DNA from 3 places in the Rothia endophytica genome. Region 2 is predicted to be linked to each of the others. Evidence: predicted binding sites of a transcription regulator. Region 2 holds the regulator's gene; each other region holds the start of a gene.

Region 1 (7,876 bases), 820 kb from region 2:
CACAGCAAGGTTGGGTAAACGCTCGTACAACCAGTGCAGGCGTGATCGGATGGGCACAATCAACTTCTTAGAGCGCAACACAAACCTAATCATCAGCTCACCGTTAGCTGATACTGTCACCAAAATATTCTTGAGCTCCCCCTTGCGCTTGGGTATGTTGTAGGGGGTGAGGGACGCCGCGCGAATGAGCTCATCCAGAACCGGTAAGGCGGCTGTGATGGCAGGGTCATAAAGGTTACAGCGTCGCAAATCAACGCCACGGCCTGCCCGGTCAATGATGCCTAGGGTAGGCTGATCAGCGCTACCTCCCACCACGATTTTTGCTTTGTTGCGGAAACTCTCTTCGTTACTAGCCAGCGGCTGGAGCCACTGCACTTCACCAAAAGGTGAGAGCAGACTGCGCGCTTCTTCCTGTTTCTGAGCAAGCTGCACAGCGTAAGGGGTTTCAAGGAGGGTGCAAGAGCGGCAGATGCCGGCGTCAAAGTAATCGCAATTCATAGCCCAACCAGTCTACCTGTCGCTAAACCAACGGGTAGAAAAAAGGTTGGCACCCCACGCTTGGGGCGCCAACCTTAGAAAAACATAATCGCCAAAAAGTTTTTAGCTACCCGAGCCAAAAGCGATATCTCGCTGAAGAGCCTCAGAGCTCTTCTTCTCAAGCTTTGACCAGCCATCCGCTACATGGCACACGAGCAACATAGCCAGCATAGCAACGATAACGGTATACAGAACTAGGTCTACGATAGTGAACATATGCCTCACAGCTTTCAGTTGTCGCCATTGATACTGAGTACCTAAAAAATCTTTTAAGTGATTTAAAGCATACTCAAATACTGGTTCGGTGTGCAAGGGTTTATGGCGATGTAGTGCCAGCAAGCTACATACGTCAAAAACCCCGCCCCGGCACCGAGAAGGCGCCGGGGCGGGGTTAAAGCCTAGGGCTGAAAAACCGGTGAACCGGTCTTACATCATGCCGCCCATGCCACCCATGTCGGGGGCGGGAGCTGCACCAGCAGGCTCAGGCTTATCAGCAACAACGGCTTCGGTGGTCAAGAAGAGACCAGCGATGGACGCTGCGTTCTGCAGGGCTGACCGGGTGACCTTGACAGGGTCATTGATGCCAGCTGCCATGAGGTCTTCGTACTGACCGGTTGCAGCGTTCAGACCGGTACCTGCGGGCAGGTTACGGACCTTATCAACAACGACGCCGGGCTCCATGCCAGCGTTGAAAGCAATCTGCTTCAGCGGCGCGTCAATAGCTACGCGGACGATGTTTGCACCGGTTGCTTCGTCACCCGTCAGTTCCAGCTTCTCGAAAGCCTTGGCGCCAGCCTGGATGAGGGCAACGCCGCCACCGGCAACAATGCCTTCTTCAACTGCTGCCTTAGCGTTACGCACAGCGTCCTCAATGCGGTGCTTGCGCTCCTTGAGTTCAACCTCGGTTGCTGCACCTGCCTTGAGCACTGCAACGCCACCAGCCAGCTTAGCCAGGCGCTCCTGTAGCTTCTCGCGGTCGTAGTCTGAATCTGAGTTAGCGATTTCGCCACGGATCTGGGCTACGCGGCCTTCGATGGCTTCAGCGTCGCCGGCACCCTCGATGATGGTGGTTTCGTCCTTGGTCACAACGACCTTGCGGGCGGTGCCCAGCAGGTCGATGGTTGCCTGATCCAGGGAGAGGCCGACCTCTTCGGTGATAACCTGGCCACCAGTCAGGATAGCGATATCAGCCAGCTGTGCCTTACGGCGGTCACCGAAGCCAGGTGCCTTAACAGCAACGGACTTGATGGAGCCGCGCATCTTGTTGAGCACCAGCAGGGCCAGAGCTTCGCCCTCGACGTCCTCAGCAACAATCAGCAGGGGCTTGCCAGCTTGCATGACCTTCTCGAGAACGGGAACGAGGTCCTTGACGTTTGAAATCTTGGAGCTGACAATCAGGATGTAAGGGTCCTCTAGGACAGCTTCCTGGCGGTCAGCGTCAGTGACGAAGTAACCGGAGAGGAAGCCCTTGTCAAAGCGCATACCTTCGGTCAGTTCGAGGGAGAGACCAAAGGTGTTGGACTCTTCAACGGTGATAACACCTTCCTTGCCGACCTTCTCCATCGCCTGCGCAATGAGCTTGCCGATTTCGGGGTCACCGGCTGAGATAGACGCAGTTGCAGCGATCTCTTCTTCGGTTTCAACTTCCTTAGCTGACTCCAGCAGCTCGGCAGTAACAGCTTCTACAGCCTTTTCGATACCGCGTTTGAGGGAGAGGGGGTCAGCGCCAGCTGCAACGTTGCGCAGACCTTCGCGCACGAGAGCCTGGGCCAGAACGGTTGCGGTGGTGGTGCCATCGCCTGCGATGTCGTCGGTCTTCTTTGCGACCTCCTTGACCAGCTCAGCACCAATCTTCTCGTAGGGGTCCTCGAGTTCGATTTCCTTGGCGATGGATACACCGTCGTTGGTGATCGTGGGGGCACCCCATGCCTTTTCAAGCACGACATTGCGGCCGCGGGGGCCGAGAGTTACCTTCACTGCGTCTGCCAGGGTGTTCAGACCCTTTTCAAGACCGCGGCGTGCTTCTTCATCAAAAGCAATCAGCTTTGCCATGTAGCTTCGCTCCTCCTGGAACATTAGTTTGAGCGCGTACTCTTTGGTGCCCGCGACGGACGGTGCGGCACGGTCTGGACCGGCCGGTGCACCTCACCGAAGGTACGCTTCAGAGTTTTACCCGAAGAACAGCTGACTGTATCTAGATCTAGCACATGATTTAGCAGTCAGAGCCATCGAGTGCTAAATACAATCTTGGCACTAGTGCGAAAGGTGTGCAAACCCTTGTTGCGAGTGGCCCCTATTTAATCGCCGACAGCGCACAAACTTTAGCGGAGGACGTAGGTGCCGCTAGCCGCGTCGAAAATGTAGGTTCCTGCGGGGTCTAGAACGAAGGTTCCCGTGTCGGGCTGGTAAGAGTAGGTGACCACCGGTGCATTGTAAGGGGTATACCCCTGCTGAGGGTTGTATTCCTGGTAGGTATCGGTCGCTGGGTCATAGCTGTAACGGGTTAAGCCACTAGCGGTCGATTCAGTTACTTCTACGAAAGTACCTGTGGCCGGGTCGAGGACATAGAGGCCCTGCGCACCTGTCTGGCTGGAAGCAGCCGGCGTGCTCTCGGGGGCTTGGCTAGCTTCACCCCCGCCCTGCTCTTCTGCAGGTTCGGTGGAATCGGCAGTCTCAGCGGGCTCGGCAGCATCTTCAAAAGATGCAGCGTCAAAGTCAGCGCCCAGCACCACATAGACCAGACCGCTCTCGGCCTCGTAGTCCTGCGCGATGAAAGGTAGTGAGAGGGTGTCTGCTATGTCGTTGGCTTCACTGGACGTGCCCGTAGCAAAATTGACCGTCGACTCGGTGGTGTAGGTGCCAGCCCAGTTGCCGGTGGTACGCACGGTATATCCCTTGCTCTCGATGAGACGTGCAGCTACGGCAGCGGACCCGGCGGGGGCACTTGAATTATAGATTTCAACGGTGGTGCCCTCGATGTTAAGAGCAGCCGGCGCCTCTTCGCTGGGTGAGGCACTGGAAGAGGCGCTGGCTTCCACTGCAGCCTCCGGGGAATCGGTGCGGGGAGAGATGACGTACATGAACCCACCTACGAGGAGTGCCAAAACACCGCTGAGTACCATAAGCACTAGCCCTCGAGCTGAGGTGGTGTTGGCTTTGGGACGCGCCCGGTAGGCACCTCGGCGTGCTGTTGCTTCATCAATGTCATCGAATTCATCGCGAGGGTAGGGGGACACGGCATCTCTTTCGGGGCAGCAGCGGTTAGGCCTGATATTTCTAGGGTACAGCAGGTCAGCTCAGGGCATCTCGGTGGCGGCGCAGACGGTTCATTAACAGGGGTTCTGCAGCCACCACTCTGGGGTTATCAAGCATGGAGTTGAGTTGCTGGTAGTAGGCCACAGGACTAAGGCCCAGCTGTTTTTCGATGGCCTGTTCCTTGCTGCCCTGGTAACGGAAACGCCGTTTCTCCAGCTCTATCACAGCTCGTTCTAGCGGTGTGAGCGAGTCAGCGGCTACTTTCTGGCGGGCAGCAGACTCTTCAAGGGGTTCATCGTGACCGGCGGAGGTATTCTGTGCAGCAGCCAAGCGGCGTCCTTCTCTCGGGACTGATAGGTAACTGTACTAATCTTAAGGCACGTAAACCTGCGCCACTGGACTAAGGGGACTTCTATGCCTGCCAAACCACTGACAGAAATCATGGCCGCTGATTGGGCCGAGGCGCTAGCCCCGGTGGAGAGCAACGTCAGGGCTATGGGTAACTTTCTGCGCGAAGAGCACGCAGCGGGCAGAAAGACCCTGCCAGCCGGTGACGATATTTTTAGGGCTTTTACCTACCCCCTAGCTGACGTAAAGGTCCTTATCATTGGGCAGGACCCCTACCCCACCCCCGGTCACGCTATGGGCCTGAGCTTTTCGGTACACCCAGATGTGCGCCCCATCCCCCGTTCCCTGCAGAACATTTACAAGGAGCTAAGCAGCGACCTAGGCGTAACGCCGCCTGCGCATGGGGACCTTTCAGCCTGGAGCGCCCAGGGAGTCATGTTACTCAACCGAGTGCTCTCTGTGGGAGCGGGAAATGCTGGCTCCCATCGCAATCTGGGGTGGGAAACCATCACCACACGCGCCATTGAAGTGCTTGCCCAGCGGGGCACTCCCCTGGTTGGTTTACTCTGGGGCGCTGACGCCCGCCGGTGCGCCCCCCTATTGGGCGGCTACCCCTGCGTTGAGTCCCCGCACCCATCCCCTCTATCCGCATCCAGAGGGTTCTTTGGCTCCAAGCCTTTTAGCAAGGTCAACAATCTTCTCATTGCCCAGGGCGCTGCACCTGTGGACTGGGCTCTGCCTGACGTGCCTGCTCAGGACTCTCCTTCGATGCAGAGCCCCCGAAACGGCTGACGAGATAGTCCACCAGATAGGTGCCGAACACAATTCCTGTGGCCAGCATCAGCACCGTGGTGCTGGCGTTAGCTAGACCGTGAAGGCCAGCGGTGATGTCTTCACCCTCCAGGAGCGCGTATGCGGAACGGAAAATGGTAAGGCCTGGCAACATGAACATCATGCCGGGAATATAGTATATAGCCGCTGGGGTATGTAACCGGTGCCCTAGAAAAGCGCCTGCAGCACCCACCGTAAGAGCTCCTAACAGTACACTAACGCGCCCTGCCTCCGCACCGGTAGTAAAAACCAGGCCATAGTAGGCGCCCTGCCCCGCCAACGAGACCAGAGCGCTCAGCATTAGGTTGGCGCCCCTGCCCTGCCAAGCAGCTGCTACCATCACCGAACCGACCACCATGCCAACCACATTCAGCCAGAGCGGCGGCGGGTTGAAGACCGTTCGGTCAACATCAAGGGAAGCATAGTCAAACAGATTAATCAGGGTCAGTGCAGTACTAATGCCAGCAATAATCCCGGTGAAGTTAGCACCCGTGACCACGAACTTACCGGCAGCCGTCAAAGGAAAGCCGTGCAGGGCGTCCTGCATGGCCGATACCAGGCGGAAGGTGGGCAACAGCATCATGAGCCCGGCAGCCACAATGTGGGGCGGTGACACAACAAACCCCTGCTGGAAGAACCAGGAATCCGTGCTGCCCACCCACAGAGCAAAAAAGGTCACCACCCCTGATCCCAGGGCCATGGTGAAAAAGCTGGGTAGACCAAACTTTCCCGCCCAGACCATAGAGAAATTTACCGCAATAAAAACGAAAAAAGAGACAAGAGCAGCCCGCCATGAGCCACCCACACCCAGGGTGAATGCAACGGCCATCAGGAGGTTCCACACCAGTAGCACAGCGGGCGAATAAGGTTTTTTTACCGTGCTAATCTCAGCGAGCTGGCGTTCAGCGCGGGTGCGGGTTATTTGAGCATCAGTGATACGGTGAATCAGCCGATAGGTGGCTTCCAGGGCAGCATAGTTTTCGGCGCTAGAACGAATGACGCGCACTAGGTTATGGCTGAACTTCTCGGCACCCGACCCGGCGGGAGCCAAGTAGTCGCCGCGGCTAGCAGCCTCATCAAACTCAGAAACATAGTTGATTCTGATGGACTGATAGGAGATATCAACTTCTACATCGTGGATGCCGTAGGTGCCGCAGACCGCTACCACCGCGGCGTCCACATCGGCTGAATCTGCTCCGAAACGGAACATGGTTTCTGCCAGACGCAGGGAAAAGTTGAGCACACTGCGGGTTTCTTCTTGAAGCTGCACTCGTTGCCGCTGACGGTTGAAGGCGGCTTGAGCGAACTGCCGCTGCGCAACGCGCGCAACGCCGCGCATAGGCACGGTCATAGCCTGCTGGGAGCTCACCAGGATTTTGAGGCCAGCGCGTGCCTTGCTGGCGGGAGTGGAGCGTGTTGGGAGTACCGGACCGCTCGGCGCGGAGGTGGAAGGGTAGGACGCCTGTGGCAGCTCGGAGCGCGGAGCCTGGGAATTCTCAGTCACGGCCTGTAGCGTACCCTCTCGCAGACCAACTAGCGATCACGTGTCTCGTTGGCGTCAAGGGCGGCGTCAGAAAGACGCTGCTGAATGAAGTATTGCATCAGGTAGCTACCCAAAACAACGCCCGATGCCATGGACAAGATGATTGCGATAGCTGCCACCATGCCAGGCAACCCGGTGTCGGAGTTAGCCTCAACGGTGAAGAGATAGAGCCCGCGGAAGACCGAAAGACCCGGCAAAAGGAAGGTAAGAGCAGGTACATAGAATATAGCTGCCGGGGCATGTAAGCGGTAGGCTAGATAGGTGCTCAGCAAACCAATCACCAAGGCGGCAATAGCGGTATTAGCCCGCCCTGTTCCGGCACCAAAAGTATAACTATAGCCCTGATAGACCCAGAACCCGGCAGTAGCTATAGCCAAAACCCACAACAGGTTATCCCACCGAGCATGAGTGGTCACGGCAAAAGCCAGGGAAGCTACCATAAAGAAGGCATAACTAATCACGACCGGCGCCGGTTCAAACCGGGTTTGGGAAATATCCAGCTCCTCAACACCTAAAGCAGAGAGCACCGCCACCGCCGAAGCAAGCCCCACCACAATACCCAGAAAACTCATACCGGTAGACACGAATTTGCCGGCAGCCGTGAGAGGGAAGCCGTTCAGTGCGTCCTGCACCGTAGAGACCAAACGCGCCGTGGGCAGCAGCATGATGAGCCCTGCCGCCACAATGTGAGGGGCATTAAGGTGAAAACCCAGATGAGAGAAAACCGAAGCGTCATCAGAAATATAGATGGACGCAAAAGTCACCGTACCAGCGCCCACCGCCATGTTGAAGAAGCTGGGCATCTTTAGCTTAGAGATGAGGCGGCTCACCAGGTGAATCACCAAAAAGACCAGCCCCCCTACAGCCCCAGCCTCCCAGGAACCACCTAGAGCGAGGACGAGGCTGAAAGCTGCCGCCATATTTGCCAGCATAATAACCAGTGGCGAATAGGGTTTTTTGGCTGTATTGATCGAGTGCAGGCGGCGTTCAGCCTTGTGACGGGGCAGACCGCCAGCAGTAATATCGTGAATCAGCTTGTAAATATCGTCAAGGGAGGCGTAGTTCTCTGACCAGGAGCGAACCACGCGCATCACGGTGTGGCTGAAGCGCTCCTTGCTTGGAGCAGAGCGCTCTTTGGCAAGATCATTCAGGTTCAGAGCCCGCGTCTGATCATCGATTTCATCAATGTCAGAGACGTAATTGATGATGACCGACTGGTTGGTGATATCGATTTCAACATCATCTAGCCCATAGGCGGCACAGACAGCAACAATGGCCGAATCAACGTCTATGGTGTCAGCGCCGTAGTGGAACATGGTTTCCGCCAGGCGTAGCGAAAAGTTCAGTACCTCACGGGCTTCT
Region 2 (7,876 bases):
AGCGTGTGAGGAACATCTTCATCTGCTCAACAGTGGTATTCTGAGCTTCGTCCAAGACAATGAAGGCGTCGTTGAGGGTGCGGCCACGCATATAGGCAAGAGGCGCTACCTCAATGGTTCCGGCCTCCATCAGACGCGGGATAGACTCCGGGTCCATCATGTCGTGAAGCGCATCGTAGAGCGGGCGCAGGTAGGGGTCGATCTTCTCATGGAGCGAGCCGGGCAAGAAGCCTAGCCGCTCCCCTGCCTCTACCGCGGGGCGAGTCAGAATAATGCGGTTGACCTCTTTAGCCTGCAATGCCTGAACAGCCTTTGCCATAGCGAGGTAGGTCTTACCGGTACCAGCCGGACCAATACCGAAAATAACGGTATTAGCGTCAATGGCATCAACGTAGCTTTTTTGGTTGATGGTCTTGGGGCGGATGTTTTTGCCTCGTGAACTCAGAATGTTATGGCTAATGGCAGCAGCTGGATGAGCCAGCGTGGCTGTCATCATGCCCATAATGCGAGTGACCACTTCGGTGGTAACCTGGGTGTCATTTTGAACAAGCTGGACCAGTTCACCCAGCAACCGCACGGTAGTGCCTACGGTCTCAGAAGGGCCGGTTACCACAGCATCTAGCCCCTTAGGGCGGATGGCGAGACCCGGAAAAGCCTGTTCAATCAGGGTGATGTTGCCATCGTGGGGACCAAGGACGGCCACCATCTCTTCAACTGAGCGGAAAGAAAAAGTTCGAGCAACGGTTAGGGGGCGGTGCGTAGCGGATGCAGTAGTCATAGGTGACCTCGCAGGTCTTTCAGAGCTCCTTGGCAATAGCAAAGTGGGTAAAAACTACTTTACCGAGCGCGGGGACCAGGAGGTATAAGTTTTGCGGTCAGTGATATTACAGCTACCAGCGGCCTAGTGCGACGTTGAGGGTTGAGATAGCGGCGGCCCCCGCGGTGGAACTGCGCAGCACCTCATCGCCCAAGAGGACGACCCTGGATCCGGCGGATTTTAAGAGGTCGAGTTCACGCGGGCTCACTCCCCCCTCTGGGCCTACCAAGAAATAAATCTCTTCAACGGTATCGGTCAGACGGGCTGAAAGTTCTTGGGTTAAGCGGTGCTCGCCCTGCTCATGCAGTACCAGAAAGAGAGCGGTCTCACCCAGCTCACGGGCTAATTCAGCCAGGTCAGCGCTGCTGTGCTGCTCAAAAACATGCGGTATGACAGCTCGTCTGGACTGCTTTGCAGCAGCCCGCACGGTGTTCTGCCACTTGGCATGAGCTTTAGCGGCGCGCTCCATTTTCCACCGCACAATAGATCGGTCAGCACTCCACGGTACGATTCCATGAGCACCCAGTTCCGTAGCCATTTCTATAGCCTGGATGTCACGATCGCCCTTAGCAAGAGCTTGAACTAAATAGATGGTCACCTGCTGTGACTGCTGGCTGAGCAGGTCAATGCTAACCCTGACACCAGCATCCAGGATTCCAAGAACTGACCCGGTAGCGCGCCGTCCTGCACCATCTGCTAAATCAATGCCCTCGCCAACCTCAGCCCGCTTCACATTCTTAGCATGGTGCCCTTCATCGCCCGTCAGGTCAAAGGTGCTACCTTCTTCCAATATGTCAAATTCGGGGGGACTAATGTAGTAGACCGCGTTTGTCATAGGGATTACTTCAGGTGATCTTTAAGGCGGGAGAAAAAGCCCCCGGAGTTCTTGTTCGAAAGCGTTTCGCTGACCTTGAGGTCTTCACCGCGGGACTCAGAGAACTGCAACAGAAGGTTCTTCTGTTCCTCACTCAAGCGGGTGGGGGTGCGCACCTCAATCTGTACACGGATATCGCCCCTACCGCCACCGCGCAGACGGGTCACGCCCAGTTCTTTGAGAGTGATGATATTGCCAGACTGGGTACCGGCCGGCACGTTAACCTCCTGAACCCCATCGAAGGTCTCCAGCGTAACGGTGGTTCCCAGGGCGGCAGCAGTCATGGGCACACCCAGTGTTGCTACCAGGTCATCACCGTCGCGGACGAACACAGGGTGAGATGTTACTCGCAGCTCAACGTAAAGATCCCCGTTGGGGCCACCCGCAGTGCCCGCTTCACCCTGACCAGCCAAGCGAATGCGAGCACCGTTAGTAACACCTGCAGGAATCTTGATGGTGAGTGGCTTGCGCTCGCGCACACGGCCCTCACCGTAGCACTCAGCACAGGGGTTTTTGATGACAGTGCCAAAACCACGGCAGGACGGGCACTCAACCGGCTGGACGACAGTACCCAGAATAGATTGAACCTGGCGTTGCATGTAACCCTGACCGTGGCAGGTTGAACAGGTCTCAGGGTGAGTGCCTTCTGCGGTGCCTTCACCCTCACAGCGCCCACAGGTGACCGCTGTGTCAACAGTGATGGGCTTATTAACGCCGAAGACGGCCTCCTGCAAGTCGATTTTCACGTTGATGAGGGCATCTTGGCCCTGACGCATGCGGCTCTGCGGACCGGTGGGACCTGAGTTGAAGAAGGTATCAAAAATATCCTGGAAGCCACCAAAGCCACCACCGAAACCACCCGCACCGCCAAAGCTCCCGGCAGAACCATTTTCGTTACCGGTCTGGTCGTAGATACGGCGCTTTTCAGGATCGGAGAGCACATCATGAGCTAGTGAAACCCGCTTGAACTGCTCTGCAGCCTCTTCCGAAGGGTTAATGTCAGGGTGCAACTGACGAGCCTTCTTGCGGTAAGCCTTCTTAATGTCTTCTGCGGACGCATCTTTGGACACACCCAAAGTTTCGTAGTGACTGCTCACTGATTCCTCTTTCTAGAGTAGGTTCACACAAAATATACCGAACGGGGCACTAAAAGGCAGTTGCCTAGGACTCGCTCAAAATCTTTGACAGGTAACGCGCCACAGCGTTGACCTTTGAAATAGTCATGGAGTAATCCATGCGGGTTGGCCCTACCACTCCTAAAGCAGCTGCTTCATCAGGGCCATAACCGCGAGCAATTACAGCTGCCTCTGACAGCGAATCTTCCGGGTTCTCTTGACCGATACTGACAGCAAAACCCTGTTCATTCCGGTCGATGCCGGTCAAGAGCTTAAGCAGAACTACCTGTTCTTCTAGAGCGTCGAGCACCGGCGCAATGCTGCGGCTAAAGTCTACGGCTCCCTCAGCTAGGTAAGCGGTACCTGACACCAGTAAACGGGTGGGGTCTCCCTGGCTTCCCATTGCTTGGAGAGCAGCCCAGAGGGGGCTGAGTCCAGGGGCATCAGGAGGTGTGGGCTGAAGCTCAGTCAGCAGATGCAGCGGCTCACCCTCACACTGTTGGTTCAGTACTCTGCGCCAAAAAGACAGTTTTTCTTCGGTGTGCAAAGTTGCCACATTGCGTTGAAGGATCTGACCGGTGTTGGTAATCAGCACCATCAGAATCATGGCGTTTGAAAGGGGTACCAGCTCAATATGCCGGACCGTCACCGTTTTTTTACGCGGGTACTGAACAAGTGCAACCTGCTGTGTAAGATGCGACAGCAGACGGGCGCTACGCCCCATCATCTCGTCGATGTCCTCGGCGCTATCTAGAAGTGTTTGTATAGCTCGTTTCTCAGCAGAACTTAGCGGCTGAACCTGCGCTACGCGGTCTACAAAAACCCGATAGCCCTGGTCCGTCGGAACCCGCCCCGCGCTCGCATGAGGAGCCTTGATAAGCCCAGCTTCCTCGAGTGCCGCCATGTCGTTGCGCACAGTGGCACTTGAGACACCCAGATTGTGCCGCTCAATGAGAGCTTTCGAGCCCACCGGCTCACGCAGGTGCACATAATCTTCAACAATTGCCTGTAGAACCTGCAGGCGACGAGGGTGATCCATATGCACCTCCTGGGCTAAAACGAGCTTCATAACTAGCACCCTCAGGTTGAGAGTGCTAACACCGCTTAACTCTAATACCCCCTGGGATAGAATCAGAATTCGGTACGCTCATGGCTAAGGTGGGCAGGTGCGCGCAGAAAGGCAGCTAGTGGATTACAGAGACAGTTGGGGGTCAGCTGACCTCACTAACCACCGAGTCGCAGTGCCCAGAAAAATTGCTGTCAAACCTGGTCTTCTACTGGAGGACGTACAAAGTGGCTGGGTAGGAGTAGTCGTCTCGTTAGAAACCATCGGCGGCATGCGCGTTATCGGTCTAGAAGACCGATACGGTAAGGTCAAAAAATTTCCGCTAGGACCAGGTTTTCTCTACGAGGGACAGCCCGTCAGCGCCGTCGTCCCTGCACGTCAACCGCAACAAACGAAGCCACAAATCTCTCGATCAGGCTCCCGCGCTGTTGAGAGCGCCCCATCTCGCACCGCACGTGCCTCCCGCATATGGGTGGAAGGGACGCACGATGCAGAGCTGGTGGAAAAAGTATGGGGTCACGACCTCAGAGTAGAAGGAATCGTTGTAGAACCCCTACACGGCGTGGATGACCTCGCTACTGCCATAGCGGCCTTCGGCCCTGCACCGCACCGCAAACTGGGTATCCTGGTGGATCACCTGGTGGAAGGGAGCAAAGAAAGCAGAATCGTTGCACAGGCTTTACAAGCTCCTGGTGCACGCGGAAATGTCACCATCGTTGGTCACCCTTTTGTAGATATCTGGCAGGCTGTCAAACCAAGTGTTGTAGGCATCGATGCCTGGCCCTCTATTCCGCGCTCTGAAGAGTGGAAAAAGGGCATACTACGGCGCTTCGGGTGGCCTCACGAAACACAAGCAGATATTGCCACTGGCTGGAAGACTATTCTTTCAAAAGTCGAAACCTATACGGATTTAGAACCAGCCCTTCTCGGCCCCGTCGAACAACTCATCGACTTTGTCACCTTAGAACCCTAGTCTTATGTGACAAACATCGTGACCAAGACAGCTAAAATGCCTGTCACCGATATGTTCTCTACACCAAATTTTCATTAGAATGGGACACAGCGCAAGACCTACCCTGTCTTCTGCCACCACCCGTTCGCACCACACTCAAAGAGAAAATTTTTGAAGACCGCAACCTCTCCCTCAGCAAACGCTTACAAGGGCTCACCGGCTACCGCCTCGCATCTTTCAGTAGCGGCTGATCGAAACATTGCAACCACCGCTCACTTTGGAGGTGTCATTGGGTGCATTCCTTCGGCCGTCATTTACTACCTCTACCGCGGCCGTGGCCCCTTTACCGAACAAGAATCAAGAGAAGCACTAGATTTCACTCTGTTGCCCACTCTCGTCATCGCTGTGTCAATCATTCTCAGCGGTGTGCCCGCTATCGGTTGGTTCTTTGGTCTCTTGGCAGCTCTCACCTGGACCTTCCTCGCAGTTTCCTCGCTAATTGCTGGTATCAAGGTAACTCGAGGTAACCCTTATCAGTACCGTTTTAACACCCAACTTTTTACCCGCATTCTGAACCGTAAAAAGTAACGGCAGTCGATAAACCAAAGCGATGCCCGGCGCTCAAGGTGCCGGGCATCGCTTTTACACAAGACCGCATATGTGGTCTAGGAGTATAACCAGTTTATAGGTCTGGTAAGAGTTCGCGGGTTACGGCATCTCCCAGTAACCTTCCCTGTAGCGTTAGTTGCACCCTACCCTCTGATCGGGCTCGGGGCTCAATTAAGCCCTGAGCCTGAAGCCAGTCCAGGGAGCTCTCAATGTCTTGAGGAGAGCGACTACCGTCAAGTTTGCTGATATGCAGCCCATCAATGACGCGAACCTGCAGCATGATATCTTCGAACCGGCGAGTTTCAGCAGACAGAACTTCACGTGCAGCTGCCGGGCTCAGCCCTTCTCTCACCTTGTGGGCATAGGGTACCGGGTGCTTCAGGTTCCACCACCGAGTACCGTTGATATGCGAGTGAGCGCCCGGGCCAATGCCCCACCAATCCTGGTTGCGCCAATAGGCATAGTTGTGACGACTGCGGGTGGCCTCGGTAGTCGAATAGTTTGATACTTCGTACCAGTGGTAGCCACCAGCGCTAAAGATCTCCTCGGCTGCCAGGTACATATCAGCCATGAGATCATTATCAGGCATCTGGTAGTCTCCACGCCGAATCTGGGCAGCCAGTTTAGTACCCTCTTCGATGATGAGAGAGTAGGCAGATATATGATCCGGTTGATAGCTCACCGCAGCTTGGGCTGATTCACGCCACTGCTCAAGGGTCTCCCCGGGAGTTCCGTAAATGAGGTCAACTGATACCTGCAGGCCAGCCTCTTTGGCCCACTGCACCACTTTGGGCACGTTGGCCGGTGTATGGGTACGGTCAAGAACTTCCAGAACTGAGGGAATAACAGACTGCATACCAAAAGAAACGCGGGTAAAACCACCAGCTCTGAGCTCGAAAAGGTCATCTCTGATTACTGAGTCAGGATTAGCTTCAGTGGTGACCTCTGCACCCTTCTGCAACCCAAACAATTCAATGGCCGACTGCAAAACGGTGACCAGGTCTGCTGCCGGAAGCTTGGTAGGCGTACCACCACCAAAAAAAATCGAATAGAGGGGGCGGTCTGGCACCCCTGACTCCCGCAGGACACGCTGCGCGAACTCAAGCTCTGCCACAGCGTCCTGAGCATAGGACCCAAGACCGACGCCGTTACCAAAATCATCGGTGGCATAAGTATTGAAATCGCAGTAGCCGCAGCGCACCGAGCAAAAGGGCACATGGACATAGAGGCTGAAATCGCGCTCCTCGCACCGAACGGCAGAACCCGCGGGGATCCTGCCGTCTAATGGTGCCGGAGCGCCTATAGGCTGAGCCGGCATTATTTTTTTGCTTTATCCTTCGACTCTTCACCGGAAGACAGCGCTGCGATGAAGGCTTCCTGCGGAACCTCAACACGGCCCACCATCTTCATGCGCTTCTTGCCTTCCTTCTGCTTCTCCAGCAACTTACGCTTACGCGAAATATCGCCGCCGTAACACTTAGAAAGCACGTCCTTACGCATAGCGCGTATATTCTCACGAGCAATAATACGAGAACCAATTGCCGCCTGGATGGGCACCTCAAACTGCTGACGAGGGATCAACTCACGCAACTTGCCGGTCATCATCGTGCCGTAGGAGTAGGCCTTATCCCGGTGGGTGATAGCACTAAAAGCATCGACCTTCTCGCCCTGCAGAAGAATATCTACCTTGACCAGATCGGCTTCTTCTTCTCCGTCAAACTTCCAGTCAAGTGAGGCATAGCCGCGAGTCTTGGACTTGAGCTGATCAAAGAAGTCGAACACAATCTCGGCTAGGGGCAGGCGGTATCGCAACTCAACACGATCCTGAGATAGGTAGTCCATGCCACCCATAGTGCCGCGACGTGACTGACAAAGCTCCATAATCGCACCCACAAATTCGTTAGGAGCGATGATGGTGCAGGCAACCATGGGTTCCCTAATGGTGGCTACCTTACCCTCGGGGAACTCACTGGGGTTAGTCACTCGCTGCGAGGTTCCATCCTCAGCCACCACGTCATAAATAACGTTAGGAGCCGTTGAAATGAGGTCCAGATTAAACTCGCGCTCCAGGCGCTCGCGCACAATCTCAAGGTGGAGCAGACCCAGGAACCCACAGCGAAAACCAAAGCCTAGGGCCGCCGACGTCTCAGGCTCATACACCAGAGCAGCATCGTTAAGCTGGAGCTTATCCAGAGCGTCACGAAGAGCGGGGTAATCAGAACCGTCAATGGGGAAGAGGCCCGAGAAGACCATGGGCTTGGGGTCCTCATAGCCACCCAGCTCTTCTGTAGCTGACTTCTGAGCCGAAGTGACAGTATCACCTACGCGGGACAGACGGACGTCCTTTACGCCCGTGATAAGGTAGCCCACCTCACCCACTGCCAAACCATCGGTTGGTTTGGGCTCAGGTGAAATAACGCCAATCTCCAACAGCTCGTGTTCA
Region 3 (7,876 bases), 550 kb from region 2:
CGACCAAACCAGAAATGGTAGGCGGCAACGAGCAGCAAGGCGAGTGCGCGTAGACCTTGAATTTCAGGACGCCAGGAGCGGTCGCTCGAATAGATGCGGCGGCTCTGCCCAGTGCTGGTGTGGTGGTTCATCACTGCGTGCCCACTCAAGGCAGACTCCCTCCCTACTCTTTAGCCAGCATGGCGCCTCAGCTGGGGCGCTGAGGTGGTACTGGCGCAATCCATAAAGGGTTAAGTTTACCGCTCCATCCTGAGCATCAGCTTGAGAAAACACGAAACTGCCCGCTACGGTGGCTAAGACCATAGCGGGCAGTTTTCCCTGAGAAAAGAAGGGGCTACTTGTTGTCTTCTTCCTCAGCAGGTTTTTCGACCACGAGGGTTTCGGTGGTCAGCACCAGGGCAGCGATGGACGCCGCGTTCTCCAGAGCTGAACGGGTCACCTTGACCGGGTCAATGACGCCGCGGGCAATGAGGTCTTCGTAGACCCTGGTTGCCGCATTGAAGCCGTGACCGATGGGCAACTCAGCGACCTTAGAGGTCACTACGTAGCCGTCCTCACCAGCGTTCTCAGCAATCCAGCGCAGAGGCTGGACCAGGGCGCGGCGGACGATGTCCACACCGACCTGGGCATCGCGGGAGCCAGCTTCAAAACCATCCAGTGCAGCCAGAGCGTGCACCAGGGCGGTACCGCCACCGGCAACAATGCCCTCTTCAAGGGCTGCGCGGGTGGAGGAGACTGCGTCCTCAATACGGTGCTTACGTTCCTTGGCCTCAACCTCGGTTGCAGCGCCGACCTTGATGACACCGACACCTCCGGACAGCTTTGCCAGGCGTTCCTTAAGCTTTTCGCGGTCCCATTCGGAATCCACGCGCTCGATTTCGCGGCGCAACTGGTCAACGCGCTCAGCAACCTCTTCAGAGGTGCCGGCACCTTCGACGATGGTGGTGGTGTTCTTGGTGACGGTGACGCGGCGAGCGCCACCGAGCTGGTCCATGGTGACACTGTCAAGGGTGATACCCAATTCACCGGTAATAACGGTACCCTGGGTGAGAACGGCGAGGTCCTGCAGAATCGCTTTGCGGCGGTCGCCAAAACCGGGTGCTTTGAGAGCAACGACGTCTAGGTTGCCGCGCAACTTGTTGACGACCAGGGTGGACAGGGCTTCACCGTCTACGTCCTCGGCAATGATGGTCAGGGGCTTTTTAGCCTGAACAACTTTTTCAAGTACGGGCATAATTTCAGCCACGGTTGAGATTTTGCCCTGGTAGAGCAGAATAGCGCTGTTTTCCAGAACGGCCTCGGCACGCTCGGGGTCAGTGACGAAGGAGGGTGAGAGGTAGCCCTTGTCGAACTGCATACCCTCGGTCACTTCGAGTTCAATCTCGGTGGTGGATCCGTCTTCGATGGTGATGACGCCGTCCTGGCCCACCTTCTTGAAGGCCTCTGAGAGCAGTTCCCCGATCTGAGGTGACTGGGCTGAAATCGCTGCCACATGGGCAACTTCTTCGCCCTCAACACCGCGAGCGTTCTCTAGCAGACGCTCAGAAACTAACTTAGTTGCTGCCTCGATACCGCGCTTGACCTCACCGGGTGCTGCACCGGAAGTAACGTTGCGCAGACCTTCAGCAACCAGTGCCTGAGCAAGGACGGTTGCGGTGGTGGTACCGTCACCGGCAACATCGTTGGTCTTGGTGGCAACTTCTTTAGCCAGCTGCGCGCCCAGATTTTCGTAGGGGTTCTCAAGCTCAATTTCGCGAGCGATTGAGACGCCGTCGTTGGTGATGATGGGCGCACCCCACTGCTTATCGAGCACAACGTTGCGGCCGCGGGGGCCAAGGGTTACCTTGACCGCGTTCGCGAGCTTATCAACGCCGGCTTGCAGGTGCTTGCGGGCATCATCATTGAATTCAAGTTGTTTTGCCATGAATCCTCTATCTCCTTTGGTCTTTATCTAGGGTGGTTGAGAAGATAAAGGGTCTTAGGAGACAACGGCCAGCACGTCGCGTGCTGAAAGGATGAGGTACTCGCTGCCGCCGTACTTAACTTCGGTGCCGCCGTACTTGGAGAAGATGACAACATCGCCTTCTGCTACGTCAACGGGAATGCGGTTACCCTTGTCATCGACGCGGCCGGGACCAACAGCGATAACTTTAGCTTCCTGGGGCTTTTCCTTGGCGGTATCGGGGATGACGAGACCGGATGCGGTGGTCTGCTCAGCTTCTACGATCTGCACAACAATGCGGTCTTCAAGCGGCTTGATGGTAGCCATGTTCTTGCTCCTTCTAGGGCGTAAACGTTAGGGGTTGACCTGCGCTAAAACTGTCTTCGGTGTCGTCGCGGTGCCACCGACTACAGATTTAGCACTCTAAACGGTCAAGTGCTAACTAAAACTTTAGAACGTCTCTGCTCACGGGGCAACCGAGCCAGCAGGTTTCGCGGTGAGCGCACCGCGGTGGGACTATGATGAAGAGGTTGCAAAAGTGAGCCAAGCCATAAGCAAGGAGGAATGGCGTGATCAAACTTCTCTTTTGGCCGGTGCTGGTGCCCTCCTTCCTCTTTGCCGCAGCCCTGGGAGCTATCACCCCTCTCATCATTCTTGCAGCCATCGACATAGGAATACCCCCTGCAGCAGCTGCCCTCCTCATGGCTGCCTCGGGCGTTGCGGCGCTTGCTTGTACGGTTCCGGTGGGCGCAGCTATTGACCGGGTAGGCGACAAGAGGGCCATGACTCTGGCTACCCTGAATGCAGCCGGCGCCCTGGCACTGACTATTCTGGCTCTTGCAGTGCCTTCGGGCTGGTCTATTGCCCTCTATATCGCCGGTCATTTGTTGCGCGTGCCCGCCCAGGTTGCCTGGGGATTGGCGCGCCAAGCTGTGGTGGCTGAGACCGTTGCCGCCACGGACCGAGGCAAGGCAATGACGTCCTTGGGCGGGGCACAGCGAGCAGGTTTCCTCGCCGGACCGCTGGCCGGTTCCCTCATACTCATTTGGCTTCCTCTTTGGACCGTTTTTGCTTTCTCCATCGTTCTGGTTTTAGCTGCAACGGTACTGCTGCGAATCCCCCGCTTTAATTCAACCTTTGATCGGGCGACTGCCCAGGCCAGAGAAAACAGGGCAGCCACCGAAACAAGCCAACTATCGGTTACTTGGAACACCGTTTTCGTGGCTGGCATCGGAGTCAGCCTTCTCTCGGTGGCCCGGGTGAGCCAGCCCATTCTGGTAGCCCTCTGGGGGCTGCACCTGGGCTGGTCCGAAGCCCAGATTTCCTTAGCCATTGCCCTGGGCTCTGCTCTGGAGATGGTGCTCATGTTCCCCGGCGGTTACCTGAAAGATCGGGTAGGTCGTTCCTTTATCCTGAGTCTGTGCCTCGTTTTCTTTGGCGGAGGCTTCCTGCTGGTGCCCTTCTGGGACGGTAGCTGGGGTTTCGTCCTTGCCCTCATCTGCATGAGTGTGGGCAACGGCCTGGGCTCCGGTATCAATATGACCATCGGTGCTGACCTTAGCCCGGACACCGGCAGGGCCAAGTTCTTGAGCATCTGGTCCATGTTCTCCCAGGTGGCTGTTGTGGGTGGTCCCTTGGGTATTTCGGCTGTGCTCACTGCGTTCGCCCTACCGGCGGCCTTTATATTGGTAGGATCTCTGACCGTCTTTGGAGCCGTTTGGGCACTTGCCACTCAGCCGATTACTAAACTACCTACCGGTTCCCGGCGCAGTTAGATAGCACCACTAGAATAAGAAACGATGACTAGCTTTACACCAGCACCAGCCCATCCTTTCAGTGAAGAGCTGCTCGCCGCCGTCCGCGAATTCACCCCCTACACCGCTGATACTGCCCTTGCCGCCGCGAGTGCGCTACGGTCCAGGGGGTTTACCCCTGAAGAGACCTCAGCAGTGCTGACCCAGGCAAAGCTCCGTACCCAGGCTGCCAACAAGTTTGGAGAGCACGCTGCAGAGATGCTACTGACCGAGGCAGGTTATGAGCAAGCAACCAGGGCAGCGGTGGGGGCGCGTCACGCCCAAAGATTTGTGGACGCAGGTATCAGCTCGGTAGCTGATTTGGGCTGCGGAATCGGGGCTGACTCTCTCGCCTTTGTCGCCGCCGGTCTGGCGGTGATAGCGGTGGAGCTTGACCCGGCAACGGCGGCTTTCACCGCCCATAATCTGCAGGGTATTGAGACCGCCCAGGTGCTGGTGGGCAATGTAGAAGAAGTGCAACTAGAAAACCTGACCACGGTCTCGGGGCAACCGGTAGAGGCGCTCTGGCTAGATCCTGCCCGCCGCGAGGTGGAAGGCGGCGCCACCACGTCCCGGCTCTTTGACCCCGAAGCTTTCTCCCCTCCCCTGTCCTTTGTAGAGAAGCTGGCGGCCACCGGCATTCCCATGGGCGTCAAGATGGGCCCCGGCCTGCCCCACGAGCATATTCCCGAAGGCTGCGAAGCTGAATGGGTGTCCCACGGCGGTTCGGTGGTTGAGGTGGTGCTCTGGTTCAATGCTCTCGCCCGCCCAGGAGTGCGCCGGGCGGCCAGCGTCCTCTCATCTCACCCCTTAGAGCCGGAGTTGCTGGGCGAGATTACCTCGTCCCAAGACTCCCCGGACCTCACTGGAACGCACGAACACGAACCCCTTGTGGGAGAACTCAGCAATTACATCGCTGAGCCCGACGGCGCGGTGGTGCGTTCCCACCTGGTCTCTGATCTTGCTCATCAGCTGGGTGCCCAGCTAATGGATGAAAAGATTGCCTACCTAACCATGGAAATCCCTGCAGAGACCGCCTTAGCGCAGATCTATACGGTTCAGCAGGTGCTTTCACTGCAAGATAAGACGCTCAAGCGGTGGGTTAAGGAGCAGGGCATCACTACCCTGACCGTCAAAAAACGCGGGGTCGATATTGTGCCCGAGCACTTGCGTGCCAAGCTTTTGGCCGGGGTTAAGAAGAAAAAGGGAGCGGCAGCGGTTCCTGCCACCTTGATTTTGACGCGCCTGGGCAGCGGGGCTGAATCTCGGCGGCTGGCCATCCACGCTAACCCGGTGCAACTATAAGACAGCCCGTGCGCTGTGAACCGTCCCTTATCGTTTTTTGTCTTTTTCATGACGCAGAATTCGGCGCCACCCTAACCCAGCCCCTAGACTAGAAACAGCCTACTGACTAGCACCCGGAGCCGCCCATGATGCCCTTTAATGTCTCAGAGCAGTCCACCATTGGCGTGGAATGGGAAATTGCTCTCGTTGACCCAGCAACCCGCGAACTGTCCTCGCGTGCCCCTGAGGTGCTGACGGCACTCAAGGAGCACCACCCTCAGCTACTGGTGCCGGGCAAGACGCAGCCCCATATCACCGGAGAGTTTTTAGATAACACCGTTGAACTGGTGACAGGTATCTGCCGCACCCCAGCCGAAGCCTCCGACCAGCTACGCGAAGCGGCGTCCGTCCTCAAAGAGGTCACCGATAGTCTGGGGTTAGGCTTCTTCTCAGCAGGAACGCATCCCTTCTCACGGGCCCTTGAGCAACCGGTCGCCGATAAAGACCGCTATCAGCGGGTGCTGGACCGCTCCCAGTTCTGGGGCAAACGGCAGATTATTTACGGTGTGCACGTTCACACCGGCGTGGATTCGCGCGATAAAGCATTGCCGGTACTGAATGGGCTGACCAACTTTTACCCTCATTTATTGGCACTTTCAGCGTCTTCCCCCTTCTGGGAAAGTGAGGACACCGGGTTCGCCTCCCACCGTGCCCAGCTCTTCCAGCAGCTGCCGACCAGTGGGCTACCCTTTATCTTTGAGACCTGGGAAGACTACGAATCCTACCTGGATGATTTGTTGGCAACCGGTGTCATTGACGAGCCCAGCGAAAACCGCTGGGACGTCCGCCCGGTGCCAGGCTACGGGACCGTTGAGATGCGCGCCTATGATGGGCTTGCCTCGGTGCGCGATATTGCAGCACTGACAGCTTTCACGCAGTGCCTGGTGGAGTGGTTTAGCCGCCAATTGGACGCCGGTGGGCGTGTAGAACCGTTGCACCCCTGGCATGCCCAGGAGAATAAGTGGCGGGCAGCGCGCTATGGCACTGAAGCCATCATCATCATGAATAATCGCAACGAGGAACGCCTGGTCACCGAGGACGTGCTGGGTCTGCTGGATAAGTTGGAGCCGGTTGCCCGCGACCTGGGCTCTAGCGCAGAACTAGCTGATGTTGAACGGATGTGTCGTGAGGGTGCTGGTTACCAGCGTCAGCGCCGGGTTGCTGCCGAGCACCAGGGAGACCTGCGGGCTGTGGTCGATGACCTGGTGGCTCAGGCGCAAGAGCTTTAACATAAACATACTTGAGGGGCAGCGCAGACGGGTGCCCTGAAGGCGGCAGACCACCCTGTCCACTGAGCAAGGCACAAGTAGGCGCGCACGCAGCCGACTGGTTCGGGGCTGGCGTGAATCGCATGCGAGCTCTGCGAGCCAGCGAGAGGGTCAGGGCGAGGGCGCGCCTGCTAGCGCCTTGCTTTAATTGTGTAGGTACTTCACCTAGACCGAGATGGTGGTGACAGGCAGGGATGAGTCGGCAGTGAAGTCGATGCCGCTGGGCTGCCGGCCCCCGGTGACCAGACGGGCACCCAGAGCAGCGACCATAGCGCCGTTGTCGGTGCAGAGGGAGAGCTGTGGAATAACCAGTTTGATGCCGTGTTCGGCGCAGCGCTGGGCGGTAAGCTCACGCAGTCGGGAATTGGCTGCCACTCCACCGCCTAGCAGGAGGGTTTTGATGCCGCGTTCGGCACAGGCCAGCATGGCTTTTTGAGTGATGACATCGACGACTGCTTCTTGGAAGGAGGCCGCGACGTCTGCCACGGGTACTTCTTCACCGCGGGCTTCGAACCCTTCGACGACGCGGGCAACGGCGGTTTTGAGGCCTGAGAAGGAGAAATCGTAGCGGTGAGGGCCGGGTTCTTCGACGGTGCCCATGAATTTGCGGGTGGAGAGCCCGCGGGGGAAAGCGAAGACACTACCGTCGCCCTCTCTTGCGGCTTGATCGATGGCGGGGCCACCGGGGTAGGGTAGACCGAGAAGGCGGGCGACCTTATCGTAGGCTTCGCCGGCGGCGTCATCCAGGGTAGCGCCCAAGAGTTCCACATCGCCAGTGATATCGCGGACTGCTAGGATTTCGGTGTGTCCGCCAGAGACCAGCAGGGCGCCAAGACCCTCGCGGGGTAAGCCGTCCAAGAAGTCGGCGGTGTGCCCTTCGATGCCGCAGTCATCCAGCAGACCCACACCTACATGGGCGACCAGGTGGTTGATACCGTAAAGGGGTTTACCGGTGGCTACAGCCAGTGCTTTGGCAGCTGATACACCGACCATGAGAGCACCGGCCAGGCCGGGGCCTGCAGTGACTGCAATAGCGTCTATCTCCTCGAGGGTCACCCCAGCTTCGTCCAAGGCCTGTTTAAGGGCTGGTACGAAGGCGTCCAGGTGGGCACGGGAGGCGATTTCGGGGATGACCCCGCCGAAGCGCACGTGTTCTTCCATGGAACTAGCAACGGTATTAGTGAGCAGGATGGAGCCGCGCACGATGCCGATGCCGGTTTCGTCGCAGGAGGATTCGATGCCCAATACCAGGGGTTCGGTGTTGGCCTTAGTCATGGTGGGCTTCGCTTTCAATCGTGGGTTCTGGGGTCTTGCTCGTGGCATCATCGTTCGGGGTGGAAGCGGGAGCCAGTAGCTCCTTGCGCATAATGAGAGCATCCACGCCGTCGTTGTAATAGCCGCGGCGCACATGAATTTGCTGGTAGCCGTTGCGCTGGTAAAGATCTTGGGCGCGAGCATTATCGGCGCGTACTTCTAGCAGAATCTGTTCAGCACCGCGGACCGCGGCTTCGCGGGCAAGGAAGTCCAGC

What was found. The regulator HrcA, encoded in region 2, represses chaperone genes, less so after heat shock. The targets are predictions, from matches to a motif close to TTNGCACTCGNNNNNNNCGAGTGCNAA.
Region 1: the regulator HrcA is predicted to act here: its motif matches at 2,750-2,776, upstream of groL (chaperonin GroEL).
Region 3: the regulator HrcA is predicted to act here: its motif matches at 2,358-2,384, upstream of groES (co-chaperone GroES).

What each region holds. Positions count from the first base shown of each region.
Region 1 is NZ_BAABKP010000001.1:314,586-322,461, reverse strand. It holds gene rlmC (23S rRNA (uracil(747)-C(5))-methyltransferase RlmC) at 1-498, opposite strand, end outside; gene ABD982_RS01460 (hypothetical protein) at 601-753, opposite strand; gene groL (chaperonin GroEL) at 964-2,589, opposite strand; gene ABD982_RS01450 (LytR C-terminal domain-containing protein) at 2,859-3,773, opposite strand; gene ABD982_RS01445 (DUF3263 domain-containing protein) at 3,829-4,122, opposite strand; gene ABD982_RS01440 (uracil-DNA glycosylase) at 4,207-4,932, shown strand; gene ABD982_RS01435 (threonine/serine exporter family protein) at 4,841-6,475, opposite strand; gene ABD982_RS01430 (threonine/serine exporter family protein) at 6,505-7,876, opposite strand, start outside.
Region 2 is NZ_BAABKP010000001.1:1,134,738-1,142,613, reverse strand. It holds gene ABD982_RS05160 (PhoH family protein) at 1-778, opposite strand, end outside; gene ABD982_RS05155 (16S rRNA (uracil(1498)-N(3))-methyltransferase) at 891-1,652, opposite strand; gene dnaJ (molecular chaperone DnaJ) at 1,658-2,788, opposite strand; gene hrcA (heat-inducible transcriptional repressor HrcA) at 2,853-3,845, opposite strand; gene ABD982_RS05140 (DUF3097 family protein) at 3,973-4,845, shown strand; gene ABD982_RS05135 (DUF4870 domain-containing protein) at 4,996-5,412, shown strand; gene hemW (radical SAM family heme chaperone HemW) at 5,507-6,751, opposite strand; gene lepA (translation elongation factor 4) at 6,751-7,876, opposite strand, start outside.
Region 3 is NZ_BAABKP010000001.1:586,394-594,269, reverse strand. It holds gene ABD982_RS02720 (acyltransferase family protein) at 1-149, opposite strand, end outside; gene groL (chaperonin GroEL) at 335-1,924, opposite strand; gene groES (co-chaperone GroES) at 1,979-2,269, opposite strand; gene ABD982_RS02705 (MFS transporter) at 2,512-3,717, shown strand; gene ABD982_RS02700 (class I SAM-dependent methyltransferase) at 3,742-5,040, shown strand; gene ABD982_RS02695 (glutamate--cysteine ligase) at 5,166-6,308, shown strand; gene tsaD (tRNA (adenosine(37)-N6)-threonylcarbamoyltransferase complex transferase subunit TsaD) at 6,513-7,622, opposite strand; gene rimI (ribosomal protein S18-alanine N-acetyltransferase) at 7,615-7,876, opposite strand, start outside.